Regions from separate parts of the Streptococcus himalayensis genome, predicted to be linked through region 2. Evidence: predicted binding sites of a transcription regulator. Region 2 holds the regulator's gene; the other holds the start of a gene.
What was found. The regulator CtsR, encoded in region 2, represses protease genes until heat stress. The targets are predictions, from matches to a motif close to TTGGTCAAAAAAGGTCAAANA.
Positions count from the first base shown of each region.

Region 1 (16,102 bases), 280 kb from region 2:
GGTCTTCATCGGTGACAGGGTAATATTGTCTAACACCGACATATTCGGAAACAGATTGAACTGCTGAAAGACCATACCCATTTTTTCTCGCATCTTAAAAATATCATTTGACTTATCCGTGATATCAACCCCCTCAAAGGTCACCGTCCCCTTGGTTGGCACTTCAAGCAGGTTCATAGTTCGCAGGAAGGTAGATTTCCCACTACCGGACGGTCCAATAATCACAACGACCTGTCCCTTCTCAATGTCCAAATCAATCCCTTTTAGTACTTCATGTTTTCCAAATGATTTATGCAAATTTTTGATGGAAATAATGGTCTCACGCATGAGTTTGCCCTCCTTTGTTTAACTGTTTCTCAAATGCTTGAATAGCTAAGGTCAACACGCTCGTCATGACCAGATAATAAGCTGCCGCAAACAAGAGCGGTGTCAGGGTCAAATAGGTCGTTGCCGCAACGGTTGTCGCACCATTCCACAGCTCCATCACACCGATGGTAGATAAGAGTGAGCTGTCCTTAATAATGGTGATAAATTCGTTGCCTAAAGCTGGCAGAATATTCTTCACTGCTTGGGGAAGGATAACGTATCGCATGGCTTTACTTGGACGAATTCCCAGTGAATAGGCCGCTTCTAGCTGCCCCTTTGGAACAGCGTTAATCCCAGCCCGTACCGTCTCTGACACATAGGCTCCGCTATTCATGGAAATAATGATAATCCCTGGTAACAAGCGTGATAAATCAACCCCTAAAATCCCAATCTGAACCGTCGGTGCTTGGATTTGCATCATCGCAAAGGCAATCATAATCTGAACCATCATCGGCGTTCCACGAAAAATCCAGACATAAAGATTGGCTAGCCAAGCCAAGGGGCGAAATTTACTGCGTTGAGCAAAAGCCAGCGTCACTCCCAATATCGTTCCAAAAAAGACGACACAAACCGATACAATAAGCGTCACGACAGCCCCATAGTTGAAATAGGGTAAATACTTTGGTAAAAACGAAAAATTCATCATAGACCTCTCTAAATTCAAACTGAATATTAGTCTACCACAATATGAATAAAAATTCAATATAAAATTCAAAAAATACTAAATAAATATTTTTTAAACAAAAAAAGATCTAAACCTGTATAAAAACAAGCTTAGACCCCTTTGTGATTTTTAATAAAGCAATTCGTAAATTTCCATTGCAATCAAGTCAATGCTATCAAACGTATAGGTTTCACGTGCTGCTACATCGCGAAGTGTGAACACTGAACCATTTTCTTCATCGTAGTTGTAAGCAACTTCTGCTACCACAACTCCCTCACGTTCAAAGTTACGCTTTAGGTTACCGCCATCTTTGGCCATAGCCTCCAAGCGGTTGATAATTCGTACTAAATGTGATTCCATTTTACGTCTCCTATTTCCTTTATACGTTCCTATTTTACCATATTTTCTGCCTATTGGGCTATAAAAACTCTATTTTTACAAAAATTATCCCTTGAAATCCTCGATTTTAGCCCTCTTTCAGCTATTTTTTTGCCGTTCAATACTTTCTTCTTGCAATGTTTTCAAATACTGCTATAATGAAAGTAGAAAGTTTGACTAAATTTGACCAATGGTCAGATTGCTACAAGTATCAAATAGAAAAGAGGGATTATATGCTTTGTCAAAACTGTAAAATCAATGAATCAACTATCCATCTCTATACAAATGTCAATGGAAAACAACGTCAGGTTGACCTCTGCCAAAATTGCTACCAAATCATGAAAACAGATCCAGAAAATGCTATCTTCAAAGGTTTTAGCAACATGCACCAACCACTTGATCCGTTTAATGATTTCTTTGGCAATCTGGAAAATTTCCAACAACCACAAGAACCCAAAACACCTCCTACACAGGCAGGTGGTGCTGGAGGTCGTGGTGGTCAACGAGGCAATCAAACACCGCCACAACCAAAAGGCATTTTGGACGAATTTGGAATTAACGTCACAGAAATTGCCCGCCAAGGCAATATTGACCCCGTGATTGGCCGTGATGAGGAAATCGTTCGTGTCATTGAGATTTTAAACCGCAGAACTAAGAACAATCCTGTACTCATCGGAGAGCCTGGGGTCGGTAAAACGGCTGTTGTAGAAGGATTGGCACAAAAAATCGTGGATGGAGATGTTCCCCACAAACTTCAAGGCAAGGAAGTCATTCGTCTGGATGTGGTCAGTCTGGTTCAAGGAACGGGTATCCGTGGTCAATTTGAAGAACGCATGCAAAAGTTGATGGAGGAAATCCGCAAACGCAACGATGTTATTCTCTTTATTGATGAAATTCATGAAATTGTCGGTGCTGGCTCTGCTGGTGACGGCAATATGGACGCAGGCAATATTTTAAAACCTGCTCTTGCACGTGGAGAATTGCAACTGGTCGGTGCCACAACTCTCAACGAATACCGCATTATCGAAAAAGATGCAGCCTTGGAGCGTCGTATGCAGCCAGTCAAGGTTGATGAGCCAACAGTGGAAGAAACCATCACGATTTTGAAAGGCATTCAACAAAAATACGAAGACTACCACCACGTTACCTATACTGATGAGGCGATTGAAGCCGCTGCAGTCCTTTCCAATCGCTATATCCAAGACCGTTTCTTGCCAGACAAGGCGATTGACCTCTTGGATGAAGCGGGTTCAAAAATGAACCTCACCCTCAATTTTGTCGATCCAAAGGTCATTGACCAACGCTTGATTGAGGCTGAAAATCTCAAAACCCAAGCCACACGAGATGAAGATTTCGAAAAAGCAGCCTACTTCCGCGACCAGATTGCCAAATATAAGGAGCTGCAAAAAAATAAAATGCTGGATCAAGATACGCCGATTATCAGCGAGAAAACAATCGAGCATATCATCGAGCAAAAGACCAATATTCCAGTTGGTGATTTGAAGGAAAAAGAGCAATCCCAACTCATTCATCTAGCTGAAGACTTAAAAGCACATGTCATTGGGCAAGACGAGGCCGTGGACAAGATTGCCAAGGCCATTCGCCGCAACCGTGTTGGACTCGGTACGCCGAATCGTCCGATCGGAAGTTTCCTCTTTGTCGGACCAACAGGGGTCGGAAAAACGGAGCTATCCAAACAACTAGCCATCGAACTCTTTGGCTCAGCCGATAGCATGATTCGCTTTGATATGAGTGAATATATGGAAAAACACAGCGTGGCAAAATTGGTCGGTGCCCCTCCGGGCTATGTCGGTTACGAGGAAGCAGGACAGCTCACCGAGCGTGTGCGTCGCAATCCTTACTCCCTCATTTTGCTGGATGAGGTCGAAAAAGCCCACCCTGATGTCATGCACATGTTCCTTCAGGTATTGGATGATGGCCGTTTGACCGATGGCCAAGGCCGCACAGTCAGCTTTAAAGACGCTATCATCATCATGACCTCCAATGCTGGTACAGGCAAGGTTGAGGCGAGCGTCGGCTTTGGAGCTGCACGCGAAGGTCGCACCAATTCTGTTTTAGGAGAGTTAGGCAATTTCTTCAGCCCAGAATTCATGAACCGCTTTGATGGCATTATCGAATTTAAAGCCCTCAGCAAGGACAATCTCCTTCATATCGTCCATCTCATGCTAGAGGATGTCAATCAGCGTCTCTCAAGCAATGGTATTCATCTGGATGTCACAGATAAAGTCAAGGAAAAACTGGTTGATTTAGGCTACGATCCGAAAATGGGGGCAAGGCCTCTGCGTAGAACCATTCAAGACCATATCGAAGATGCTATCACCGACTTCTACCTTGAACATCCGACCGAAAAATCCCTCAAAGCTGTTATGGGAAGCAAGGGCAATATCCTCATCAAGGCAAATACAAAAGAAAAAGAAGCATAAAATTTCTTCTCATTTCTCCTCAAAATAGCTAGGTAAATTTTCTGTAATGTGTTATAATATTCCTATACAGATTCGCGAGGAAATCCTATGACTATTGCAACTTTTGGAGAGAAAAAAGAGGGAGTTGACTACACCAATCGCTATGGAGTCTATGCAGTCATCCCTGATAAAACTAAGGAAAACATCATTCTGGTTCAAGCTCCCAACGGTGCTTGGTTCTTGCCAGGTGGTGAGATTGAAGAAGGCGAAAATCACCTAGCAGCCCTTCAGCGTGAGCTCCTAGAAGAGCTGGGTTTTACAGCAACCATTGGCCACTACTACGGTCAGGCTGACGAATATTTCTACTCTAGCCACCGTGATACCCACTTTTACAACCCTGCCTACATCTATGAAGTAAGCCAATTTGAGCAAAGTCAAGCTCCTTTAGAGGACTTTAATCAGCTAGCTTGGTTTCCCATCGATGAAGCCATCGCAGCATTAAAACGTGGCAGCCACAAATGGGGTATTGAAATGTGGAAAAAACAACAAGTACACTAAAAATGTCTACTACACCATCATCAAAAAGTGCTATAATAGAACAAAAGCAAGGAGGAATTTATGAAACTCATCAACACAACCAATAGCCACGCCCGCTTGGTACAAAGCCAGTTAGAAAGTACCGATGCGACACTGGTTGAAACCTTCTCTGCTGGAAATACTGACGTAGTTTTTACCCAAGCACCCCTTCACTACGAAATCTTGATTTCCAACAAGCACCGCGCCATTCGTGAGCAAGAAGTCGATAAAATCCGCGAATTCTTCCTCAAGCGAAAAATTGACACCGCCCATATCGATCAAGCGGGTATCAGAACCATCTATTCGAGCAATTTGATTGAAATCTCCATTCCGATTGTGTGATGAACGATAAACCCACCCCATCAGTTGAAACTGGTGGGGTGGTTGTTTGCTTTATGGATTTCTAGTAAATAAATTTTTTTAATCTGGAAATAATGGGACGCTTGATTCGCTCACAAAGAATGTCCCTAGAGCTTGCTTTTCTTCTTGCTCTATTTGATCTATTTGTTTCCGTGAGATATCTTTTCTATGTTTCACTTCCCATTTCATACTTCTGATGATTGTAAAAATATAGACATCGAATACATTGTATTCTTTACTGCGATTTTTATTTTCCAATCGCACAGATTCATGATGGCATTCATCTAAAAAACTTTGAAATAGTCTATTTATTTCATCGCTTGCAAAAAAGTATATTTCACCGATGAATCCTTGAACCTCTGGAAAGAGTATAGGTAAGTACTCATGATTCGCTGTTAATTTTTGTAATTTATGAACTAAGAGTCCATAAAGACGGAACCTTTCTTCAAATATCGCCTTCTTTTTCTCATATCTATAGGTGATATGAATCGTTAAAAAAGTTAGAGGTAGGCTCAGTAAGGCACATAAGGCCTGTATCCAATCTGCTCCTATCATTCCACTTTCACCTGACCGTTCATAAGCATGGGCAAGAGCCAGTCGCGGAGTTGGGCGAGGTTGCGGTTTTCTATCATATTTAAGCTTATTTTTGAAAAAATAGGTTTTGCTAAATAGTGGTATTTTTCTTCTAATACCCGCTTATCTGGAACTAATAATTCAATTTCCTTCAAATCAGTATTATTAACCGCTTGTTGTGTCGCCCCATGAGATAAATCATTTTTTATAGATTCGAAACCTGAGAATCGAATAAAAGAAGCTATATATTCAAAACTTTCAGCGGAACATTGTAGACCAACGAAACCTGTTGAAAAAATATAATTCTCTATAAAAACTGACATTTCCGATGTTAAAAATATATGTTTTATACTATCTTTCATTTTTGCAAACCATACAGAATTTAAAATTGGCTGCATATTTGCTCTACTAGGTCGGCTTTCGAATTCAATCACTTCACCATTAGATATAGTTGTTTCGTTTACGTCCGCCGTGGCTAAATAGTATTTTTGGAAAAAATCATTTACGCCTGTTTTAATTATTTTACAAAGATTATTATTTACCAAACTCTTCACTTCCCACCCCTTAGGAATCTCTCGCTTGAGGGCTTCGTTGTAGACCATCTCTCCACCTGATGATTTATAGGGTTTGCCGTTTTCATCAGGAAAGTCAAACTGGACAAACCAGTAATCATAAAGCTCTTTTGCCATTCTCTCCAACTCCTCATTGATTCGATTGTTGAGGGCAATTTTTTCGTCAAGGGCAGAAAGGAGGGTGGCGATTTTTTGTTGGGTGTGGAGGGGAGGGCAAGGCACTGAGAAACTTTCCAAGTTCTTCTTAGATATTTCTTTAAATGTTGTTCCTGAACCTAAATTCTGTAAATTTTCTTTGGACGCTAATAGGTAATAATACAAAAACTCGTTATTTAAAATCTCCTGATTTACTACAATATTTTTAAAACCCTGATTTGTATATAACGGCTTTTCTGCAATAGCTAATAATCCGATTGGAGCCCTACTTGATAAAAGTACAGTCCCCCTCGGCAGATATTGTCCAATTTGTTGAGCTCCTAATTCAGTGATATTTCGTTCTCCACATTTAACATATTTATTGTTGCTATTTGATAAATCTTTGGGGGTTATCCACGAAAGTTCACCACCATAATATTCAGGCTTAGATGTCGAAGGTGTAGCCCCATTATGTATTGTAGCAATATTTTTTAATTTTTTTAGCTTCATTAAAGTATCTTCCCTATTTAATAATCATCATTCCCAAAACCTAACTTCCCTAACTGCCCCATTATCTCTTCTTCCAAGGTCCGTGATTGGCTAAAGAGAGCTTCCAAGCTGGCTTGGTGTTCTGCCATTTGCCTTTCAAACTCTTCAGCGGTAATGTCCACATAGTCAATCTTAATCTCAAAATATTGCCCTGCACTCAAGGAATAGTTTTTCTCTTCAATTTCCTCATAGCTGACAAGGACGGAAAAGTTTTCCTTGGCTTCTTTGTCGATAAAGGTATGGATGATGTCTGTTTCTTCCTCTGCTGAGAGGACTGTTTTTTGATTGCTCCCTTCCTTGACCTTGCTTCCAAGATTGGAGGCGTCAATCAAGATAACATCTCCCTTATTGGTTTTATCAATGAAAAGAATAGAAACATTGGTTCCTGTGGTCGCAAAGATATTGGACGGCATAGACACAACTCCTGCTAGCATTTTCTCTTTGACCAGATGTTGACGGATTTTCTTATCAATCCCTGATTGAGCTGTGATAAAGCCGGTCGGCACCACAACAGCCGCCTTTCCATCTTCTCTCAGCGAGTAGATAATGTGCTGCAAGAAGAGCTGGTAAATCGCCATGCTCTCTTTTTTCTTTCTAGGAATGCTTGGCACCCCTGCAAAGAAGCGGCGGTGACTATCGACCTGCGTTTCTACCTCTGCCTGCCAATCTGAAAAATCTAGCTTAAACGGCGGATTTGAGACGATATAGTCCATCTTTTCAGTATGCCGATTTTCGATAATGGTATTTCCTTGGACGATATTTTGAATGGAATGACTGAGACCATTTAAAATCAAGTTCAAGCGTAGCAGATTGGAGGATTTTTGAGAAATATCCTGACTATAAACGCTAGTCTTATCTGTTCCGATTTTCCCTGCCAAGTTCATCAAGAGACTTCCTGAACCAGCTGATGGATCATAAATCTTGACATTGTAGGGATCGTCTTTTCCGACCAAGATTTCTGCGATAATTTTTGCGACAGAATGGGGAGTATAGTATTCTGCGTATTTTCCGCCACCATCTTTGTTGTAGTCTTTTATCATGTATTCAAAAATAGTCAGGAAGAAGTCAAATCCTTCTGAAAAGATTTGCTCATCAAAGCGGACAGAAGCCAGTTTATTGATGATTTTTTTAGCCACATCATTTCGTTTTGAAAAATCAGCGACATTTTCTGCGATTAAGTGGGCATCAAAGAGGCGGATATCTGTATTTCCAGCTGTATGGACAGAGAAAATATCGTTATTTTCAACGGCAATAGCATTTAAGGTATCATCAAAGGTCTGGCTAAAATCAGCTTCATTTTGCTTAGGATGAAGGCTTTCAAGTAAATGCTCGACTTTCATTCTTGCTGTGTTATTTCCAATGTCCATGAGGAGAAATTCATAGTCGTCCTCAGAAAGAGTCACCAATGTTTGAAACTCATAACTTGGGTCCACTTTCTTGGCTTCATAGAGAAACTTATCATTTAAAAATTTATAGAGGAAGGACTGGGTCAGGAGTTTATACTCTCCAGCTTCTCCTCCCAGTCCTGCATGGGTAAAAATTGCCTTTAAATCATCCACTAATTGTTTGATGGTTTCTGTATAAGTTGTTTCCATTAGTATTCATATTCTCCTATATATTCATCTGTGATGAGTTTTGAGAAATTCATCACCACTTTTGGGGTTACTTTTAAGTTTAATTCTTTCATACTTTGTCGAGAAATCTGCGTCGCTTCTGTCTCGAAATAAGTTTTTCCAGCTAAAATTCCTTGATTGTTCATCACGCGCCGATCCAGTTCCTTTTTTGAAGCCTTCATCATTTCAAAAACCGGACGATGTGTTTCAATATCCTTGGTTTCTGTCACCTGACGATAGGCTCTAGCATACTTTTTATCGTGATGAAAGGCTTTCGCTAATTCATCATTTTTTTGATTTAAAGACTTGATTTGTTGCTCAATGTCTTTAAAGGCTTTTTGATGTGCATAAGCAAGGTCAGCTGTAAATTCGCCCATCTCTTGATTGACTTTTTGCAGAATACGCTTAAATTCCTCATATAAGGAAATCCATTCTGGATCTGTCTGATCCCAATTCCCCTCTAGCTCACGTGCAGCCTGACCTTGTGCTTCTAGCATGGATTTGGTTGCTAGTTGTAATTCTTCTTCTCCTCGCTTAAAAAAGGTAAACTGAGTCTGACTCATAGCAAGATTGAGTAATTCAGTACTCGTTGTCTGTCCTCCTTGCTCCAGCAGATTCATCGTTGCCAAACGATTGGTCACCATCGATAGCAAGCTCGCTACACTTGAGCGATCCACTCGCTTTTCCAATTCCTCATGACCAAACAAGCGTGCTAGATTGTAGTTCTCCTTGAGATTTTCTAAGGCCTTTCTGAGCTCTTGAAGTTGTTTCCTATCTTGAATAGTAGAAATTTCTCGATCAAATAACTCTAAATTCTCTGTCGGATAAGCCTGTAAAATGCTTTCTGCTTCTGTTAAATGCTGAGCAATTTCATCTGCGGACATAAAAATCGAACCGAAGACATTTTCTTCATCCAAAGCATCCGCATATTCACGGTTCAACTCATCAATATAGGCTTGGTTGGTCAGGTCAAATTCTTGGGAAATATCTGCAAAGTCAACCACATAGCCCAAACGATAATCCTTATAAGGACGGTTGACACGCGTCAGCGTTTGTAAGAGATTATGGGCACGAATTTTACGCCCTAGGTATAATTTTTTCAACCGTGGAGCATCAAATCCTGTCAATAACATGCTGTAGACAAATAAAATATCAATTTTACCAGCCTTAAAAGCTTCTCGTTCTTGCTTCATCTTCTCCTTGTCTTCCACATCATGAAGAATAAGAGCACCACTTAATTGACTTTCTCCACTTTCTTGACGCTCTAATAGCTGACGGTACAATTCCCTAGCCTGTTCAGAAGAATGAGCGACCACCATCGCGCCCATCGTTTGATCTGCAAATCGAATGCGAAACTCTTCAAAATCATGAAGAATATAGTCCAACATAGCAGAAGCATAACGCGAATGAGCTTTGAAATCTTTTTCCTTGATACTCCCTTTTTCCACCTCGTTCTTTAAGGCTTCATCCAAAGCATTTAATTGTTCTTGATGAGAAAAAGCGATATCTTCTCTCATCAAACGAAGAGTATAGCCATCCTCAATCGATTGATGGTAATAATATTTATGGATGTAATCTCCAAAAATTTCGCGTGTCGTCTGTTGCGATAATTTCTTTTGATTATTCTCTTCTTGGTAAGAAATCAAGGGGGTCCCTGTAAGAGCTATCTTGATGGCTCCCTCGTCAGCATTGTAAAGATTGGGAAGATAAGACCCCGTTACATTGTAGGAACGATGGGCTTCATCGATAAAGTAAATATTTTGCACATTCAAATCATAGCCTGACTGATCGGTCAAATCTGTATCTTCATTGACTTTTTGAATATTCACAACCGCAATATCTTCTGAAAATGTTCCACTTAATTCAGCCTTTGTCGCAATCCGTCGAACACTCAACCCTCGCTTTCGAAATTCTTTTTCCGCTTGATCAGCCAAATCGAGGCGATCGACAATAAAATAAAATCGCGGAACCTTGCCTTGCTCTGAAAAATAATGTTTGAGATGAGCAACGTTAAAAAAGGCAAGAGCCGTTTTCCCCGAACCCTGCGTATGCCAAATGACCCCCTTTTTCTCACCACGCTTGAGCATTTCTACAATCGCTTTTGTCGCAAATAGCTGTGGATAACGCATAATATGCTTTTGAATGAGCGGTTGACCATCCTTGTCCTCTTCTTCTACATAGACGATTCCATATCTTAGTAAAAATTTCAATCGTTCTGGATGATACAGCGATGTTAAGAAATGATTGAGCGGGGTAGTTTCTGCACAATTCGTCTGAAATGCTGGTGAATGCTTTAAAACTGTTTTGTTGGTATCATATAGGACTTGGTCAAGGATTTTCTCGGACAAGGGAGAGACATCATCCACCAATTCACTCCATCTTTCTTCCTTGAAAGAATTGAACTTGGTCTTTGATTTACTGGTAGAAGCATAATAAGACCCCTGCATTTGATAACCACCATCTGTATGGTAGGGCATATTATCAGAAAAGGAGATGAGCTGGGTGATATTATGAAATTTTCGAAACTTCTGATTTTCAAATCGTCGTTCCATACGCTCAAACTCTGACCGAATACCTGTCATGCCATCTCGAATTGCATTTGGCTTTTTAACCTCAATGTACGATAGAGGTAGACCATTGACAAAAATCATGATATCCGGTCGAAAACTAGCTCCCTCATGCTCACAAGATACCTCCAGAGATACCTGCAAGGTATTGTTTCTAAAATTTTCCCAGTCTATCAACCGATACACCGAGTTCTTCCCTCTCCCTTGTAGACGGTTAAAAAAGTCTCTTCCTAGGTCATCCTGCCCCAGTTCCAATCGAATGTCTTGGACTTCATGACAAAAATCATCCTCTGTCGCTTCTGGATTCAGTTTCAAAAATGCTTCTTTAAATACTGGTAGTAGAATATTGGTAGTAGCATCTCTTGACTGAAGCAAAGGATCATGCTCTGCCAAATAAAGATACCCCAAACGGGTCAAATGTAGTAAGGCTGGTAATTGAACACGCGTCATTTCATTGTGATAAACCATAATATACCCCTCGTTTATATAAACTCTCAAGCTATATTATATCACTTATATAAACTATTAGTAAATAAATATCGCAAACAAAATACTAATAGTTTATATATCAAACCTACGGAAAAATATACAATTGTTTATATCAGATACTAAGGAGGGGATATGAGTAATCTAACACGACGAGATATTGGTAGGCTCATTCGTCACTATCGTTTGGAAAAAGGATTTACCCAGCAAGAGTTAGCTGAACGTGCAGAACTGAGTCTTCCCTACATCAACTTTTTAGAGAATAATAAAAGAAGCGTCTCCTTAGAAACACTATTTACTATTTTAAATGTCTTAGAAGTCTCTCCTAGCAACTTTTTTCGCCCATTTTCCTACAGTTACGACGAAAACCTATCCGAGCTTATCTTACGCCTGCAAAATTCTCCTGAGCAAGATAAATACATCGCTTTATTTCTAGATATCCTATCCCTTGGCAAGTAATCACTTCCCACGATTTTCCTAACTATTTCCTAGCCTAAACTTCTTTGTTCAAAGATGACAAAAAGGACTGGATTCTGCTTCACACAGAATTCAGTCCTTTGTTGTCTATAACTTTTTTAGTCAGACCTAGAATTTTATCTAATCCACTGATTTTAAAGCTTCTAACATATCTAAGCGTTTCAAGCGTCGGTTTACCAGTAATCCCAACATCAACAAAATACTACTGATTACCAATAAAGGCAAGACATACACTTCCCAAGAAACAGTCGTTGGAAACAAGGTCGTATTTGAGCTGATCATGGAAAGAAGCACTTGGTGCAACACACGCCCGCCCAGCAAACCTACAAGCATCCCAAGTATCGATAACACGATAGTCTCTCGATAGATGTAGAGCGTGACTTCCTGATGGTAAAAGCCCAGTACTTTTATTGTAGATAGCTCACGAATGCGTTCTGCTACATTGATGGTTGTCAAATTATACAAAATCACCAAGCCGAGTAAAATGGACAAGATGATGAGAATCATCATGACAGCCGTTAGAGAGCTTACGATGGTACGCAGCTGACTGACCAGACTTGTATTTTGCACAACTGCCGCTACCTTATCAAGCTTCAAAAGCTCACTGCTGACTTGCTGGATGGCTGCTTCTGTTTGATTGGCTAGCGTCACAAAATAAGCATTTGATTGATAGGTTTCTCCTGTCAATGCTTCAAAATAATCAGCTGTCATATACAAAAAATGGCCTGTGTATAGTTCCGTAATTCCTGCTATTTTTAGCTTGAGAGGTTTCCCTTGGTAGGTGAGAGGGAGCCAGTCGCCAACGTCTACTTGATAGAGTTGTGCCAGTCTGGTCGAGATAATCACGCCATCATCGCTTAATGTCAAGGGCTTTTGATTGCTGGCTCTCAAGGTTACAAAATCTGCCAACTTTTCTACATCCCTTGTAACTACCCATGATAAAGTCTGCTCTTCTTTTACACCCGTAATCTCTTGCTGAGTAGTTTCATAGCGAATCGGCAGAGTAGCCCGAATGTCTGAAGGCCAGTTCTCTATTTGCTCATCAGAGGATTTTGCCACAGCAATCACATCATAGGTCAAGAGCTTACCAAACTGCAAGTCCGCCACTTCTGAGATAGAACTCCGAATGCCTAGACCAGCGAATAAAAGAGCAACAGAACCTGCAACACCGATAATCGTCATCAGCATTCGCTGCTTATAACGGAATATATTACGCGCCGTGACCTTTTGATGAAAGGACAATCGGCTCCACAACCAAGCCCATTTTTCTAACCAAATGTTTGAGCCTGCAACTGGAGGCTTGGCCTGAAGCAAGCGAGCTGGCTCTTCAACCACATCTCGTCGTGCTACCAGATAAGCTGGAAAAACCGCCGACAAGAGCGAAAAGCCCAAGGACAGCAATAAATAGCTAGGGTAGAAATGAACTGCCGAAGGACCTAAGACCGTTCGCTCGGTGACAATCCGATCGATTACCGGAGAGAGGTAGAAATTTCCCAAAAACACTCCAACCACCGTGCCGGTGAAACTAGCAGTGAGACCATAGACCACAAATTTTGCAATGATTTGTCGATTGCTATAGCCCAAGGCCTTGAAAATCCCAGCATGGGAACGTTCTTCGTCTACAAAACGCGTCATCGTTGTAAAAGTCACCAAGGCCGCCACCAGATAGAGAACCAGTGGAAAAAGATTTCCCACCGCTCTAATGCTCGTTTTAGCATTGTTAAAAATCATATAGCCATTTCCACCTGCCAGACTAGAGCGAGTATAGACTTGATAGGTTGGTTGTTTTAGGCTATCAATCTCTGCTTGGGCTTTTGATAAGCGCTTTTCTTCGGCTGCTAATTTGTGACTTGCTTCTTTTCGCCTTGCTTCAAATTTTTCCTTCGCTGCTGTTAAGGGCTTAGCTTGGGGACTATCGAGCGTCACACCAATCGCTCTGAGCTGGGTTTCTTGTTCTTGCAGCTCTTGTTCGCCTTTTTTTAAGTCAATTTTAGCAGTTTCTAAGGCTTTTTTGCCTTGATCCAGCTCTTTTTGGGCAGCTTGTTTTATCGCAGCTAGCCGCCTTTCTCCCTTACATTCTAAAAGTTTGGTGAGCGTATTTTTGGCTTCTTTTATGTTTTTCTCAGATTTCTCACTATCATAGGCTTCCCCTTGTAAATCCTTTCTCCTCAATCGTGCAATGGTCGGCGTCTCATGTTCAAAATCCTCTGCAAGGATTACCCCATAGCCTGTCAAATCCCCTGCACCGACACTAGACATTCCCAGATGATGAGTATCCCAGATTTCTGAAGAATGGACGAAGCCAGTCACTCGAAAAGTCTCTGACCTCAGTAGCTTTTGATCCTTTTTTTGTGAAAATGAAATCGTATCTCCCAGCTGATAATCTCCTTGTAAAGGACTGAGCAAGGCAATCTCACCTGATTTTTCTGGCAATTTTCCCTTCATCAACTGAAATTGAGAGATATTTTTAGGCTTTGAAAAGAGACGAAAGGCTTTGTCGGTCTTCCCCACCGTGACATCCGCCAAGTGACCGTACTCCACCTCTGAGCCTTTCACATCGGATAATTCCTCCATATCCTCTTGACTAAAGCCGTAGCTGGCTATCACAGCCAAATCCATGGTTCGATATTGATTCAGATAGGCTTGGGCAGACTGCTGCATATTTAGGGGTGTAGTCTTTAATCCAACCAGTGTCATAGAGCCAATCATCATCAAACTAAAAATAGAGAGAAATCTCCCTAGGGAAGAGGTAATGGCTTGGCGTAAATCTTTATGGTATGTCTTTTTTGCCATTCGCACCTCCTAATATTCCAAGGTCAAAATATCCGCTGGATGTTCCTGTAATTCGACCGACTGAACCGTCGCGTCTCTCATCCGAATAATCCGATCTGCAATGGCAGCTAGCGCCGCATTGTGCGTCACAATGATAACCGTCGCTCCTTCTTTTCGTGACATATCTTGGAGAATCTGGAGAACTTGCTTGCCAGTCTGATAGTCCAAAGCCCCAGTTGGTTCATCACAAAGAAGCATTTTAGGACGTTTAGCCACTGCACGCGCAATAGCCACCCGTTGCTGCTCACCGCCCGATAATTGGGCAGGAAAATTATTCATCCGATGGCTTAAACCAACCTTCTTTAATATTTCTAAAACATCCATGCCATTAGAAACCAGCTCTGTAGCTAACTCCACATTTTCCTTGGCTGTGAGATTAGCCACCAGATTATAAAACTGAAATACAAAACCAACGTCTGCTCGGCGATAGGCCGTTCGCTCGCGGTCCGTCAAAGAGGCAATATTCACCCCATCAATCCACACTTCTCCCTCATCGCAATAATCCATTCCCCCAAGAATATTGAGCAAGGTTGATTTCCCGGCACCTGACGAGCCTAAGACCACGACCAACTCTCCTTTTTCAATATCAAACGATACCTCCTTGTTGGCAGAAATTGTCATTTCTCCCATTTGGTAATGCTTACCAAGTCCCCTCACTTCTATATAGGCCATGTAGTCACTCTTTCTTCCTATTTCTCCAGAAAAGTCTGTTTCGCTTCTCTACTATCAGTATAGCCTTCTAGGATAAAAATTGCAATGATTGGGGTAGAATTTCCAATTTTTTATATATAAAGATAACTGTTATCCCTGTTTTTAAAAAAAGGATAGAGGGATACAGGACAATTCAAAAATCTGCTTTCCTTATTTTTCTATACATAAATAAAAGGAATTGAGCTTCGTCCAATTCCTTTTAGTGATTTCTGGTATAATTTAGCACATCGTAAGGCAGGGTGTTGATGACTTCTTTTAAAGAGTAATTTTCCAAATTATTGACATTTTGCCGCAAGCGTTTGGCATAACTTGGGGAGATTAACTTTTGTTCTTCATATTCAAAAATCAATTTTCGCTCCAAATAATAGCCCCGCAGCATTTCCTCAATATTGGTGGGCTTCAAGCGCGTGATAACCCGTTCGATAAAGGCACCGCTTCCGATAATAGCTGTCTTCCGAATCCGAGAATCCTGCAAAAAACTAATCAAGGAATTCTTATAAATTCCCTTTAAATGCTCCAAACTCTCAATAATGACTTCCGTGTTTGCCAGATACAATTCTGCAATAGCTTCGGCTTCTTCTTTATTCACATAGCCTTGCTCTTTTTGCATAAGGGAACGAAAACCAGAGCCAAAGGTTACGATTTCATGCAAAGCAAAGCGAAAGACACGCCAAAAGACAATCAAGAAATAGGTAAAACGAGACACCAAGGTCCGATTGATCCGTTGCTCCATCGTTCTTAGATACCGCTGATAGAGATGGTAGGCACGGTTGCTCATATTCCCTTCCTCATAGGCCTGTTCTAACCCATCATTTTCGAT
Region 1 covers NZ_CP016953.1:43,657-59,758, forward strand. Annotated here, with positions in the region: gene BFM96_RS00120 (amino acid ABC transporter ATP-binding protein) at 1-327, opposite strand, end outside; gene BFM96_RS00125 (amino acid ABC transporter permease) at 320-1,009, opposite strand; gene BFM96_RS00130 (DUF1797 family protein) at 1,160-1,390, opposite strand; gene BFM96_RS00135 (ATP-dependent Clp protease ATP-binding subunit) at 1,642-3,852, shown strand; gene BFM96_RS00140 (NUDIX hydrolase) at 3,940-4,389, shown strand; gene BFM96_RS00145 (DUF1827 family protein) at 4,450-4,749, shown strand; gene BFM96_RS00150 (hypothetical protein) at 4,828-5,322, opposite strand; gene BFM96_RS00155 (restriction endonuclease subunit S) at 5,319-6,557, opposite strand; gene BFM96_RS00160 (HsdM family class I SAM-dependent methyltransferase) at 6,575-8,191, opposite strand; gene BFM96_RS00165 (DEAD/DEAH box helicase family protein) at 8,191-11,244, opposite strand; gene BFM96_RS00170 (helix-turn-helix domain-containing protein) at 11,398-11,721, shown strand; gene BFM96_RS00175 (ABC transporter permease) at 11,860-14,532, opposite strand; gene BFM96_RS00180 (ABC transporter ATP-binding protein) at 14,542-15,243, opposite strand; gene BFM96_RS00185 (cation:proton antiporter) at 15,482-16,102, opposite strand, start outside.
Region 1: the regulator CtsR is predicted to act here: its motif matches at 1,579-1,599, upstream of BFM96_RS00135 (ATP-dependent Clp protease ATP-binding subunit).

Region 2 (16,102 bases):
GTTAAAGTGCCAGATAAGGAAGAATTGGTCACGCAAATCCGTAACATTTCAGCGATTTCTGAGTTAAAGTATGCGGATGGCAGTTCGATTTCGGCCATTGATAGCGATTTGTTACGGGTTGCAGTAGAAAGCCAAGATATTTCAGAAAATATTAAAAAAGCAGTGATTGCTACCGAAGATGAGCATTTTAAGGAGCATAATGGAATTGTGACCAAGGCAGTTTTCCGGGCAACCTTAGGCTCTGTGGTTGGGATTGGCTCTTCTAGTGGAGGCTCGACCCTCACGCAGCAATTGATCAAGCAGCAGGTGGTGGGAGACGCACCGACTTTTAAACGCAAGGCAGTGGAAATTGTGGATGCACTCGCCCTCGAACGCTATTTATCAAAAGATGAGATTTTGACAACCTACCTAAACGTTGCCCCCTTTGGTCGGAATAATAAGGGGCAAAATATTGCAGGTGTAGAGGAGGCTGCTAGAGGAATCTTTGGTGTGGCAGCCAAGGACTTGAGCATTCCGCAGTCGGCCTTTATCGCTGGACTTCCGCAAAGTCCGATTGTTTATTCTCCTTATGCAGCAGATGGTCGCCTGAAAAGTCCTGAAAATATGGCACTGGGACTAGAGCGAGCCAAGAATGTCCTCTATAATATGTACCGGACAGGTGCTCTAACAGAAGAAGAATATAATCTTTACAAGGATTATGACCTCAGCCAAGAATTTTTACCAGCTGAGCGAATTCCAGAGATTACCCATGACTACCTCTACTTCACAGCGATGGAAGAAGCCAGAAAAGTGATGTATGATTATGTCATCAAGAGAGATCAGGTTTCTGAGCAGGATTTGAAAAATGATGCGACGGTCAAGGCCTACCAAGAACTTGCTGCCAAAGAATTGAGCGAGGGAGGCTATATTGTCACCACGACCATCAATAAAAATATCCACACAGCCATGCAGAATGCTGTGGACAATTTTGGTGGTCTTTTGAATGACGGGACTGGTTTTGTAGAGACTGGAAATGTGTTGATGGACAATCGAACAGGGGCTGTTCTTGGATTTATTGGTGGACGAGATTACCAGTCCAATCAAAATAATCACGCCTTTGACACCGTCCGTTCGCCAGGATCCACCATTAAACCGATTTTGGCCTATGGAATTGCCATCGATCAAGGTTTGATGGGAAGTGCCAGCGTTCTTTCCAATTACCCAACCAACTTCTCCAGTGGGGAGCCGATTATGCACGTTGATAGCCGAGGAACAGCCATGATGGACCTCCAAGAGGCTCTGAATACATCTTGGAATATTCCAGCTTACTGGACCTACCAGCTGCTTCGAGAAAAAGGGGTAAATGTCCGTGGATACATGGAAAAAATGGGGTATGATATTGCAGAATACGGTATTGAAAGTCTCCCGATGGGGGGCGGTGTAGAAGTCTCTGTTGCTCAACATACCAACGGATTTCAAACCTTGGCCAATAATGGAGTCTACCTAGAAAAGTATATGGTTGCAAAAATCACCAAAAAAGATGGCACTGTGATTTATGAGCATACAGATAATCCTGTGCAAGTGTATTCCAAGGCTACAGCGACCATTATGCAGCAGTTGCTTCGGGGGGTTCTAACCTCTGGTGCCACAACGACTTTCCGCTCTCGCTTGTCGCAAATCAATGGTCAAGTAGCAGGCGGAGATTGGATTGGAAAAACAGGAACGAGCCAGTTCAATGGCGATATGTGGCTGATGTTATCAACTCCTAAAGTGACCTTAGGAGGATGGATTGGGCATGATGACAATACCTCCATGGCTCCTCTGACTGGCTATAATAACAATGCCAATTTTATGGCCAACTTGGTCAACGCGATTCATCAAGCAGATCCGAGCGTTCTGGGCATCAATGAAAAATTTAACCTAGATCCTAGTGTCATTAAGACAGATGTCTTGAAATCAACAGGAGATAGACCAGCAACGGTGACAATCAATGGACGTACGATCAGTGTGAGTGGTCAGATGGTTCCAAGCTATTGGGCAAAAAATGGCGCCCCTGCTACAAGCTATCGCTTTGGAATTGGTGGTTCAGATAGCGATTACCAGAAAGCCTGGGCAGCTATTTTAGGAAATCGATAAAACAAAACTCTGTTGGTGAAGAATCAGCAGAGTTTTTCATCGAAAAATGTCAGATTCTGTATAAAATCCCTTGTCAATCATCTAAAATTTTGGTATACTAAGTAGGTTGTAAAAACAACAAATACTCATTTTAGATGAATTGTGGAGCTGTTGCCGCTTGGTCGCCCTGCAAGTTGAAATCTAAAAGAGGAGAAAAAACAAAAAAGGAGACATTACTCATGGCAGTAATTTCAATGAAACAACTTCTTGAGGCTGGTGTTCACTTTGGTCACCAAACTCGCCGCTGGAATCCTAAGATGGCAAAATACATCTTTACAGAGCGTAACGGAATCCACGTGATTGACCTTCAACAAACTGTAAAATACGCTGATCAAGCCTACGACTTTATCCGTGATGCAGCTGCAAACGATGCGATTATCTTGTTCGTTGGTACGAAAAAACAAGCTGCTGACGCTGTAAAAGAAGAAGCAGAACGTTCAGGTCAATACTACATCAACCACCGTTGGTTGGGTGGAACTCTTACAAACTGGGCAACCATCCAAAAACGTGTCGCTCGTTTGAAAGAAATCAAACGCATGGAAGAAGAAGGAATTTTTGACGTTCTTCCTAAGAAAGAAGTAGCATTGTTGAACAAACAACGTGCTCGTCTTGAAAAATTCTTGGGTGGTATCGAAGAAATGCCACGTATTCCAGATGTTATGTATGTAGTGGATCCACATAAAGAGCAAATCGCTGTGAAAGAAGCGAAAAAATTGGGTATTCCAGTTGTTGCGATGGTGGATACAAACACAGATCCAGATGACATTGATGTAATCATTCCAGCAAACGATGATGCAATCCGTGCAGTTAAATTGATCACTGCGAAAATGGCTGACGCAATCATCGAAGGTCGTCAAGGTGAAGATAGCGTTGAATCAGTAGAAGCAGAATTTGTAGCTACTGAAACAGAAGCAACTTCTATTGAAGAAATCGTTGAAGTTGTAGAAGGCGAAAACAACTAATCATATAAACATGTAAAACAACCTAAGGGGCGGGCTCAGCCCTCCCCTTTTTTTCAATAAAACTAAATAGGAGATCTAATAATGGCAGAAATTACAGCTAAGCTTGTAAAAGAATTGCGTGAGAAATCTGGTGCTGGTGTCATGGACGCGAAGAAAGCCCTTGTTGAAGTAGATGGGGACATCGAAAAAGCGATTGAATTGCTTCGTGAAAAAGGGATGGCAAAAGCAGCTAAGAAAGCTGACCGTGTAGCAGCAGAAGGTTTGACTGGTGTTTACGTAGATGGGAATGTAGCAGCAGTTGTTGAAGTAAATGCTGAAACGGACTTTGTTGCGAAAAACGCTCAATTCGTTGAATTGGTAAACGAAACAGCTAAAGTAATCGCAGCAGGTAAACCAGCTAACAACGAAGAAGCACTTGCCCTTACAATGCCTTCAGGTGAAACGCTTGAAGCAGCTTACGTAAACGCAACTGCGACAATCGGAGAAAAAATCTCCTTCCGTCGTTTTGCCTTGATTGAAAAAACAGATGCGCAAGCATTTGGAGCTTACCAACACAATGGCGGACGTATCGGTGTTATCTCTGTCATCGAAGGTGGCGATGAAACGCTTGCAAAACAAGTATCCATGCATATCGCTGCCATGAAACCAACTGTTCTTTCTTATAAAGAATTGGATGAGCAATTCGTGAAAGATGAATTGGCACAATTGAACCACGCAATCGAACAAGACAATGAAAGCCGTGCAATGGTTGGTAAACCAGCCCTTCCATTCTTGAAATATGGATCAAAAGCACAATTGTCTGACGATGTGATTGCGCAAGCAGAAGAAGACATCAAAGCAGAATTGGCTGCTGAAGGCAAACCAGAAAAAATCTGGGATAAAATCCTTCCAGGTAAAATGGATCGCTTCATGCTTGACAATACAAAAGTTGACCAAGCTTACACCCTTCTTGCACAAGTCTACATCATGGATGACAGCAAGACAGTTGAAGCTTACCTTGACTCAGTGAACGCTAGCGTTGTAGCATTTGCACGCTTTGAAGTGGGTGAAGGAATTGAAAAAGCAGCGAACGACTTCGAATCAGAAGTTGCTGCAACAATGGCTGCGGCTCTTGGTAAATAAATCGACTAGCAAAATCGAACTCTTAGGGGTTCGATTTTTTTGAGGATTTAGAACTATTTTTTAGGATATGAAGGGGTAAATGGTTTGAAAAGTATGCGGGGTACCTTTCGTTTCAGGATGTTGGAAATAACTAAGGTTGTAACGGGATGCTAGATTTTTTCGGAAACCAACAATTTTTATAGGCAGTTCAGCCTCATCTAGATCATTCGATTGAATACACAATGAAAATCAAAGGTAGCATTTTGCCTGCTTTCTTAGATAGTTTGGATATAAATTATCTCTTTTTATGGCTGTCTTTTTCCTCTGCTAAAAAATCATCCTATTGGACTTACTTAGCCAACTTCATTATATGAGGGAATGAAAAATACATATCGTATGCCTATTTTTGAAATTACAGGAGTATCATTAAGGCTGTGAGTAGCTTTGTTTTAAGGACTTCTTTAAAAATGGTGGGAAAGAAAATCAGCATGGCTTTTGCTTTTCAAAGTTTGCCTTTTAGGGTATAATAGTCAAAGATGGTCAATATCAGTAGAGAAGGGGTCGGCTATGGGAGCGAAAAATACATCAGATAGTATTGAAGAGTATATCAAAGCCCTGCTTGCACGAGTGGGCATTGCAGAGTTAAAGCGTAGCGAGTTGGCAGATGTTTTTCAGGTCGTTCCAAGCCAGATAAACTATGTCCTAAAGACGCGATTCACAGAAAGTCGCGGCTACATTGTCGAGAGTAAGCGCGGCGGTGGTGGCTATATCCGGATTGGCAAGGTTGAATTTTCAAACCATCATGATATGATTTGCGAATTGGCTAGTAGTGTTGGCGAACATCTTAGCCAGCAAGTGTTCGAAGATGTCATTCAAATGTTGTTTGAAAAAGGAGTTTTGAGTTATCAGGAAGGGCAACTTCTCCTGTCTTTAGCGACGGATATGGTTCTAGGTGAGGGTGCTGAGAAGATTCGGGCACGGATGTTAAAACGGATTTTACAACAAGTAGATAGAAAAGGAATGTAGAAGATGAAGTATTCAAAGGCCTTGGAGCAGAGCTTGGCGTCGGCTCAAGTGTTAGCTAGTCATTTTGAAACGGACTATCTGGAGTCTTGGCAGGTCTTAATCGCGATTGCCAATAATCCCTATAGTGTAGCAGGCTCGGTCCTCAATGATTATCCTCTGGAGGTGGACAATCTGGAAGAAGCGGCCTATACTGTGACAGGAAAAGCCTATCAAAAAGAAGCGAAACCAGGAAAACTTGCCTTTTCTTATCGCTTGAAGGAATTGTTTGCAACAGCAGAGAAGATTGCCTCGGCTACTCGTTCAAAAAGTATAGGAACTGAGCATGTCCTTTTAGCGATGTTTTTGGATCGTGGTAGTCTTGTGGCTCATATTTTAGAGCAGGCAGGTTTTATCTATGAAGAGACGGATAAGGCTGTTCGGATTGCAGACTTGCGGAAAAATCTGAGCCAACGTGCGGGTTGGGACAAGGAAGCCTGGAAAGCCATTCGAAACTTGCAGAAAGCTCCTAATCCAAACAAGCAAAATATGGCCAATATGATGGGGATGCCACAACCGCAAAGCGGTGGTCTGGAAGACTATACCCGTGATTTGACCGAACTAGCAAGAACTGGCCAATTAGAGCCGGTCATTGGTCGTGACGAAGAGATTTCGCGAATGATTCAAATCCTGAGCCGAAAAACCAAAAATAATCCGGTCTTGGTCGGAGATGCGGGAGTTGGAAAAACAGCTTTGGCTTTAGGTCTTGCCCAACGAGTGGCAAGTGGATCTGTTCCTAACGAGATGGCTAAAATGCGGGTACTCGAGCTAGATTTGATGAATGTGGTAGCAGGGACGCGTTTCCGTGGAGATTTCGAGGAGCGGATGAATAATATCATCACAGATATCGAAGAAGACGGCCGTGTTATTCTCTTTATTGATGAGTTGCATACCATTATGGGGTCTGGAAGCGGAATTGATTCGACCTTGGACGCGGCAAATATTCTCAAGCCAGCCTTGGCACGTGGAACCCTTCGGACGGTTGGTGCAACGACTCAGGAAGAATACCAAAAGCATATCGAAAAAGATGCAGCTCTCTCTCGTCGTTTTGCGAAAATCACCATTGATGAGCCAAGTGTGGCAGACAGCATTCGAATTTTGAAGGGATTGCGGGAAAGCTATCAAGCCCATCACAAGGTGGTGATTTCAGATGAAGCGATTGAAACGGCAGTCACCTATGCCCATCGGTATTTGACCAGTAAGCACTTGCCAGATTCGGCTATTGATTTGCTAGATGAGGCAGCAGCCACGGTGCAAAATAAGGGAGCAAAACAGGGGGATATGTCCCAGTCTGAGTTGACAGAACTGGATGTGGCGGTGATGGATCAACAATTCAAACAAGTGTCTCGCCTATTGAAAAAAGAGCTATCTCCGCAACCCTTTACCCTAAAGGTGGAAGAGGCGGATATCTTGACGACCTTGAGCCGTTTATCAGGTATTCCTGTTCAAAAGTTAAGTCAGACAGATGCCAAGAAATATTTGAATTTGGAAACAGAACTGCATAAGCGTATCATCGGACAAGACGAAGCAATTTCAGCGATTAGCCGTGCGATTCGTCGCAATCAATCCGGCTTGAAAACCAGCAAGCGTCCTATCGGCTCCTTTATGTTTCTGGGGCCGACAGGGGTCGGAAAGACAGAGCTGGCTAAGGCTTTGGCTGAATTGCTGTTTGATGATGAATCAGCTCTCATTCGCTTTGACATGAGTGAATATATGGAAAAATTTGCAGCAAGTCGTTTGAACGGGGCTCCTCCGGGCTATGTTGGCTATGACGAGGGCGGCGAATTGACAGAGAAGGTCCGCAACAAGCCTTACTCTGTCCTCCTCTTTGATGAGGTGGAAAAGGCTCATCCAGATATTTTCAATGTGCTCTTGCAGGTCTTGGATGACGGCGTTTTGACTGATAGCAAGGGACGCAAGGTTGATTTTTCAAATACCTTGATTATCATGACCAGCAACCTTGGGGCGACCAGCCTTCGAGATGACAAAACCGTTGGATTTGGGGCACGTGATGTACGTTTTGACCATGCCAATATGGAAAAACGCATGTTAGAAGAGTTGAAAAAAGCCTATCGTCCAGAATTTATCAATAGGATTGATGAAAAGGTTGTTTTCCATAGTCTCTCGAGTGAACATATGCAAGAAGTGGTCAAAGTCATGGTAGGTCCATTAATTGCAGCACTCAGAGACAAGCATGTGGAATTGAAATTCCAACCATCTGCTCTCAAATGGCTAGCAAAAGAAGGTTATGACCCAGAAATGGGGGCCAGACCCTTGCGACGAACCCTCCAAACCCAAGTCGAAGATCCGCTATCAGAGTTACTGCTAAAAGGAGAACTAGGCGAAGGAAGGAGCTTGAAAGTCGGTGTCAAAGGCGATAAACTCAAGTTTGACATAGTGTAATTATAGGAAAACGAGGCTGAGATAAAAGTGTCCAGCCTCGTTTCTTTTATAGCTTTAACAGTTTGACGCAGTAGTTGTCTGCTTTGTAAAACGTTGATAAATCAACATTCTAGTGGAAGAGGCTAGCAAACATTTCGCTAGCTCTATTTCCAACCTTCCACAATTATCAATTGTGGAACCTAGTCAGATTTAGTATAAGGACAATCAAAAAGATAGGGCAAGCCCTGTCTTTTTCTGTGTAGACAACAGATAAAAACCTATATAATACTCATTTAATTTCAAAAATAGCCATTTTATTTAAACGTATTTATTTTAGGTTAAAAATGTAGAGAACTAAATGAGTTAAACAGGATACTTTTCCAGTAAATAAGATGAATAATCATAGAACACAGGTAGTTTACATCCAAACCACCTAAGAAAATATCAAGATGCTAATTTTGATTTTCATTGGGTATAAGAAGAACAGGTCATAGACACATATATGCATGTATCCTATTATTTTTAAGTCTAGAATAATTGTTAAACTAACATTTACCCCCCCCCCGAATTTTTAAAAACTTTGTCAAAATAGCAAGATATCTATTGAATTTTTATGGTGAGAGTGGTACAATATAGGTGATTTTATAGAAAAATTAAAGTCTATAAAAAAGTAAAACTCTAAAGGAGAATAGGATGAAAAAACGTAAGAGTTTTGAATGGAAACAACTGATGAAGTTTTCCATTCGAAAATTAGCAATCGGAACGGTGTCGCTAGCCGTTGGTTCAACCCTAGTAGGTTTGACAGGACCAGTAGAGACAGTATCCGCTGATCAATTAGGAGAAGTTAGTCAGGGGCAAGAATTCTCGGTTCAATACCAATATGTATCTGAAGATGAATTGACAGATGCAGAGAAAGCGCTGATTGTACGTGATCTTCCTCGAAATGTGACGAATGAAGATCAAAGCTATTATTTGGTTTATCGTCCTGTGCAGACTTCGGGTGTACTTCCAAAAACAAGTAGTGAGATGTCTCTTGCTTTAACTGGAGCGGCCGGGGTTAGTCTTTTGGTGATTGGGATTAGTTTGGTTAAAAAAGGTGCCAGCAAGAAAACCATCATCACATCAATGGTCGTACTCTCTAGCCTAGGAGCTTCTTACGCCTTGCCAAGTGTGAGTGCAGTTGAAAGTCATCGTTTGGCGAGCTATAACCAAAGCTTTACCTTATCCAAAGGTTCAGAATTGCCAGCAGGAGCAGAAATCCCGAACTTTGTCTATGTAGGCTATATTGCAAATGCCCCAGCAAAAAAAGCAACCTACGAAGCACCTGCTAAGGTCGTCCAACCAGACAAAGCCAATGTCGTACCAATGACATCAGATACATCAAATCCTTCTAAGGAAATGCCGACTGAAAAGCCAACTGGAACTCAAACTCTTCCAGACAAGGTCCAGAACTTAGGTAGCACGGATGACAAGGTTCTTCCAGAGCCAGTGATTGGGGAACCTCATGCATCCAGTATCCAGTCCTTCGTGGATAACTCTGTAAAAGAAGAGCGGGAGCACCTGATTTCCATTCCACATCCTTCTAAAAATATTGAAAATCCAAATCTGAAAAAAGGGGAAACCCGTGTCGTTCAGGCTGGGAAAGACGGACAAAAACGAGCTGTTTATGAAGTGACCTTGCTGGATGGACAAGAGATTGCACATCGTTTGATCCGCGAGGAAGTTATTGAAGAGCCAGTCGAAGCCATCGTTGAGTACGGGACTTATGAAGAGCCAGTAGTGACGACGGAAGTTGTCTCAGAAACAACGCCTATCAGGCACAATACCGTTATCCGCGTGAGCGAAGAAGTAGGCCCAGGCGATGAAAAAGTCCTCTCAGAAGGTCGAGATGGGAAGGTTACAAGCTCAATCTCCTTGACAACAACCAATGGAGTTGTGACCAATGTATCTGAAGAGGAGCCAGTAGAAGAAACACCAGCTGAGGATCGCGTTGTCTTGGTTAATAAAGCAGCTATTCAGCCGACAACAGGAACTCCAGAAGAACTCCCTCAAGAAGAGGACCGACCTGTCATCGCTTCAGATATCCAAGTGGGGTCAGATACGGAAATCAGAGAAAATCCAGACCTTGACAAAGGTACGCACAGGGTCATTCAACAAGGAAGTGGAAAAACGACAATTCGCCATGATCGCCCAACCGATGAAATTATTGCCGATGAGTTAACCAAGACCATCATCGAAGTAGGAACCAAAGATGTCGAGATTGTGCGTGAGCGGACTGTGGACGAGTATAACCACACCATCGAAGCCTATGCACGAAATATAAAATATGGAGAAGATGATTATGTAAGTCCAATAGCGGACAATTTTCCTACTTCTACTGGTGATTTAGATGATTATCTTTATGATGCTCTTGATAATCCTGAAATGCAAAATTCAGATAACTCTGTGAAAATAGTAGAGCATCCGACGATGGTGTATCCTGAGACTCCTGTTAGAGATTCTGATGGAGAGTTCTATGTTCTACCAAAAATAGAAGGACCACTTCTCAATCATTTTGATGATTCGTATATTGCGACTGCCTTTCCAACAGGTATTACGATTGGAAAAAATGGCATTCATGATAAAGTTTATAAAGTTGTTTCTGGTAATGGAAATACAGAGCGAACCCTGATCGATGAAACCGAGACAGAAAAAGTCGAAAATATCTATGAAGAATGGCCAGATGGCAAGCCAAAAGGAGTAGATCGTCTAAAAATTAATTCAGAAGACGATCGTCTTTCTGGCTTTACACTAGACAAACGTTTTGATACAGGTACTACCAGAGATGTTGACAATAAAGCTGCATTTATGGCTAAATTGCGTGATAATGCTCTTGCGGCTAGTGTGAGCTTGTCGGAATTACCACAACTCGGGCGGAGAGAGAGGTATGGCAAACTCTATCTAGAATCTCGTCGCTACAAATCTGTCGAATATATTGAGGATCCAGACCTTGATATTGGAGAAGAAGTTATAGAAGATGGGACACATGAAGATTTTCGAATTTGGGTTCGTAGATATTTCGCGACAGGACTGACAGAAAAAGATAAAGAATATGCAGCAAATATACTTCGTTCTGCATATCAAGACTCTGCAGATGTAGTGGTTAATGCTGCAAAAGAAGTATTTGGAGAGAATAATTATAGCACATCGTATCATAATATTGCTGAAAATTTTGTGGATGAAATTTTCAATGAAAATGTGAAATCTAGAACTCTTCACGTTGGAATCATAATACCTAAAGATACTTTAGTAACAGAAAATCCTAATGGTGAAGAGAACAAGATACGAGTAATAGATAAAAATAACTTGACTTCTCAAGAACTTCAAATGATAAAAGAACTTTTTGAGAGACGCATTTCAAGTAAATTACCATCTATACGGTCCATAGAGATAAATAGTGATTGGTCTGTGTCTTCGGATATTTTCTTCCGAGTATTTCCAGAGGGCATGTTTGCTAATGTAGACCCAGATAATCCTATCTATGAATACGAGTGGAGAGCAAATCGACCACTCCTCTATACGACTGGGGAGTTTCCTGATAGCCGTCCGATTCGTGTCCGCCGTGGGACACGGCCACTTCCTACAACCAAGATTATCGAGGATAAAAAAGTCCTAGCCTTTGACACCAAGGAAATCGATGATCCGTATCTACCAGTTGGTGAGACACGCGTGGTGATTCTAGGTAAAAATGGTAGTGAGACGACCTATTATCGTGCCGATTTCCGAGAAGGGGTAGAAGTTGAAGGTAGCCGCAAGCCGATTGAGGGAAGCTCTCCTTTGGTGGTAGCGCCGATTACTCAAGTGGTAGCAGTTGGTCGCTACGTTGCCCCAGAGTACCGAGACGAACGCCGGTTGGTAAAAGAGTTAGACTACAAGGTCGTTGAGAAAAAATCTGACCAGATCCTTCTTGGTCAACGGCAAGTCTTGGAAAAAGGACAAAAAGGGAAAGTCGAAGAGCTTTGGGCAGTGCCATATCGCAATGGTGCCAAGATTCACGACCAAAAAGACCATGAGCAATTCAAGGAGCAAATCACGACGTCTGCTCAAGATGAAGTGGTTTTAGTCGGTACCTTGGAGATTAAGCAAGTCGAAGAAAAAGAAGTTTTGAAATTTACGACAGAAACTCGTGAAAATCCTAACTTATCTGAAGGACAAAGCAAGGAAATTCAAGCCGGTAAAGACGGTGAAAAAATTACTGTCTACCGTGTCCATACAGCAGAAGGCCGTGTGCTCGAAAAAGAAAAAGTCAATAGCTATGTCAAAACACCAGTTCAGCATCGAATCCTAGAAATTGGTACTCGGAGAGTTGTCCGTGAAAATGTCCATAAAAAAGACCTCGCCTTTGAGACCATTACGCGGGAAAATGCGAGCCTTCCAAAAGGTCAAACCCGGGTCATTCAAGAAGGAAAAAATGGGTACAAATATGTTGTAAACGAAAAAGTTTACATCAAAGGACAACTCCAAGGTTCTGGTAAAGAACTGACAGCGACACAAGAGGAAATCCCTCGCGGTGAGAAACTCATGCTTGCTCCTGTGAGTCGTATCGTAGAAGTGGGAACAGCAGAGCCAAAACGCACTTCGACCGGAAAAGAATGGTATGAAAAGACTTGGAGAAATTCATACGCTAAAGAGCTACCCGCTACTTTTGAAGAAATCTTAGCCCTTCCAGCAGAGAAGCGGTTTGAGCTAGCTGGAAATTCGGATATTAAACTTTATAATACAGCTATTTGGAAGACGACTCCGGAAAGAAAAGAAACAATCAATCCACCATACGATGGACAACTCTTAGACTATTTGTTATCACAGTTGGATCAAGCAAAGATCAGTCAGATTATTATTGATAAGACTAATGAAGAGCGTAAAAAACGAGGTTTGCGTCTGATGACTGACAATGTGGATTTGATAAAACCAGCAGATGCTCGGGCAACAGAATTAAAAACAGCTGGTGGTATTCGCTTTAAGGTCAAGGAAAACTATCTCGCACATACCCGTCCAGACGGTCGAAAATGGCATGAAGGTATTATTACAGATCCTAAGTATCGAGGACATATGGGAGAAAATCTAGCTGCCTTTGCTCCCCAAAGTCCGTATCAGTATGTATCTGAAGAATATATTGCTAATAAATTATTCGATCAATGGAAACATTCAAAGGGCCATTGGGACAATATGATGGATAAAAACAATGTTTCTATGCATATTTCAATCAGTATGACTCCTTTTAATATCGGACCTGGAGAGAATCAAGTGGTACTAGACTCTGATGGTATCCATTATAAATGGCTGGGAGCTGAGAGAAGAGAAATTCCAAATCTCATTGGAGTTATGGTGATCGATAAAAGAGGGGATAACTAAACAGTCACCTCAAGTTGATCAGTGAGCATTTGACAAAACAAAAAACCAGAAGTTCTATTGCCGAAACTTCTGGTTTTTTGAGTAGGCAGGAAATTTTTGATAATGCTCTTATGATTTTTAGAGAGTATGCACTTTATTTTTGATAGGCTTCACGGGCTTGGTTAAAGAGTTCTTCAACTTCTTCCACAGATTCGGCACGGGCAACGGCTCCACGGATTTTGGCAGCCCCAGCTGTTCCGCGGAGATAGTGAGGAGCGAGACCGCGGAATTCGCGCACAGCAATGCTTTCCCCTTTGAGATTGACCAAGCGAGTCAGGTGCTCAAAAGCAATGTTCAGCTTATCGCCAAAATTCAAATCTGGAAGAATTTCTCCTGTTTCAAGGTAATGGTTAATTTGGTTGAAAATATAAGGATTGCCCATAGCAGCACGCCCGACCATGACAGCGTCAGCACCGACTTCTTCAATACGCTGCTTGGCTTCTTCTACGGAGCGAATATCGCCATTGGCGATGAAAGGAATTTTAGTCAAGGCTTGGGCGACATCGCGCAGTGTCTCCAGATCGGCTTCTCCTGTATACATCTGCTCACGAGTTCGTCCATGCATAGCGAGAGCCGCAACACCAGCGCTTTCTGCGGCAAGGGCATTTTCCACAGCAAGACTAGTATCTGCCCAGCCAGTCCGCATTTTGACAGTCAAGGGAATGTCAAGGACTGCTTGCACCTTGTGGATAATGTGGTAAATCTTATCGGGATCCTTTAGCCATTTAGCTCCAGCTTCGTTTTTGACAATTTTATTAACTGGGCAGCCCATGTTAATATCAACGATGTCTGTGCGGGTATTATTTTGGATAAATTCGGCAGCACGGCAAAGGCTGTCTGCATCGCTTCCAAATAATTGGATGGAAACAGGATTTTCTCCCTCATCGATATGGAGCATGTGCAAGGTTTTTTCATTATTGTATTGAATTCCTTTGTCAGAGACCATTTCCATCACAACCAGCCCTGCTCCTAATTCTTTGGCAATGGTACGAAAGGCAGAATTGGTCACCCCTGCCATAGGAGCTAGAACGGTACGATTGGGAATTTCGACAGTTCCAATCATAAAGGGCGTATTAAGATTTGTCACGAATTAAGTCCTCCAAGTCTTGTTCGGTAAATTGATAGTCAGTTTGGCAAAATTGGCAGATAATTTCTGCTCCCTTGTCCTCTTCTTTCATAGCTTCCAATTCTGATTTTGGCAGAGTATTGAGGGCATTTTGGAAGCGTTCCTTGCTACAATCGCATGAAAAGCTTAGTTCTTCTTCGGATAGACGTTTGTAAGGTTCATCGCCGTAAATGGCTGCAAGAAGGGCCTCGATATGGTCCTCTGAGCTGAGTAAGGTAGAAATGGCAGGCATTTCTTGGATGCGTTTTTCAAAGCGGGCGATTTCTGCTTCCTTAGCATCTGGAAGGACTTGCACGAGAAAGCCACCTGCCGTTTTGACCTTGTCATGTTCATCTAACAGGACATTAAGTCCCACAGCGGATGGTGTTTGCTGGCTTTCGGTCAGATAGTAGGCAAGATCTTCTCCGATTTCCCCTGTAATCAAAGGAGTCATGGAATGATAGGGATTGCGCATGCCGTAGTCGGTAATGACGAGAAATTCTCCATTACCGACAAAGGGACCGACCAAGACTTCTCCAGTCGCCGTTTTCTTGATGTCAACGCCTCGATTTTGCACATAGCCTTTGACAGTGCCCTTGGTATCTGCTACGGAAATGATAGCTCCTAGAGAGCTAGACCCCAGTACCTTAACGGTTACTTTTGTCTTGCCCTTTTCATTAGCGGCAAGGATTTGATTGGCAATCAGGGTCCGCCCCAAGGCAACGGTTGAGCTTGCAAGGGTTTGGTGCTTTTCTTGGGCAGTTTTGACGGTTTCTGTGCTGTCTAGCACAAAGGCTCTGAAAGAGCCACTATTTGAGATTGTTTTAATAATTTTATCCATTCTTCTATTTTATCATAAAAAGTAGTTGAAGGGGCTTGCTTAGGCTTTGATTTCTGACTTTTCCCCTGGCTGGATTTGGGATTTTACAGTGTCAAAAAGTTTTTGATAGTAGTCTTTTTCATCTTTTAGAAAGTGAGAGAATTGCCAAGATTGTTTCGCCTTTTCAAGCGATTTTTGGGCAGATTTGCTATCGTTTAAAACAGAGATTTCGTAGTAGGCCTTGATGATTTGGAATTGGCTTTGCGGTTGTTGGAACATTTTTTTGAGGTCTTTTGTTTGTGCGAGGTCTCGTGCTTGTTGCGTCTTGTCTTGGAGGAGATAGGCAAGAAGGAGAAGCGTCCTGCTTAGCATGCGGATTACAGTATTTTCCGTGAAATGGACGACGGTTTCTAAGCGGCATTGGGCTTCTTCTATCTCACCGTGAACAATCAGGCCTTCTGTGTGATTGAGATAGGCGGTTTGGGCAATACTTCCCCGCTCGAGAGGGGAGTCTTTGGTAAAATCGGCTAGATTGACCTCTTGATTTTCTAAAAATACTTGGGCAGCATGGTCTAACTCCAGATAGAGATATTCCTTGTGCTCAGGATAGGAGGCTAGTTCCACTATTTTGGCACCGTCCGTAATGCCATTGGGGTTGAGATTGAGCAGGAAAAGTCCAGCATTGAGGCAGATTTGTGGAAGAAACCAGGTCCAAGATTGATTCAGAGAACCAAGGATAAGATAGCAGATAATGAGAGTCAGGTGGACGATGATTCCGCCAGAAAGCATGAGAATGTCTCTGCCCGTTTCACGATTTTCTTTCACACCGATGTACTGAGCTGCAACATCCTTGTGTAGCAATTTCTTTTTGAAGTGAGTGCCCGTTTGTGAATATACCAGATTCCATTTGCCAAGACCCAAGGCTACGGTTTTGTAGCCGCTGATTCGTCCAAAAAAGGCATGGCCCAGCTCATGTAGAATAAGTGCCAGATAAAATCCTAGAACTCCTAAAAAGATGTGCAATGGAATAGCATACAAGTTATCCTGGATCTGACCAGCGTAATAACCTGAAAGGGCAAAACCGGA
Region 2 covers NZ_CP016953.1:320,724-336,825, reverse strand. Annotated here, with positions in the region: gene pbp1b (penicillin-binding protein PBP1B) at 1-2,115, shown strand, start outside; gene rpsB (30S ribosomal protein S2) at 2,334-3,116, shown strand; gene tsf (translation elongation factor Ts) at 3,198-4,238, shown strand; gene BFM96_RS01550 (CtsR family transcriptional regulator) at 4,785-5,243, shown strand; gene BFM96_RS01545 (ATP-dependent Clp protease ATP-binding subunit) at 5,247-7,682, shown strand; gene BFM96_RS01540 (G5 domain-containing protein) at 8,355-13,052, shown strand; gene dusB (tRNA dihydrouridine synthase DusB) at 13,186-14,178, opposite strand; gene hslO (Hsp33 family molecular chaperone HslO) at 14,165-15,037, opposite strand; gene BFM96_RS01525 (zinc metalloprotease) at 15,077-16,102, opposite strand, start outside.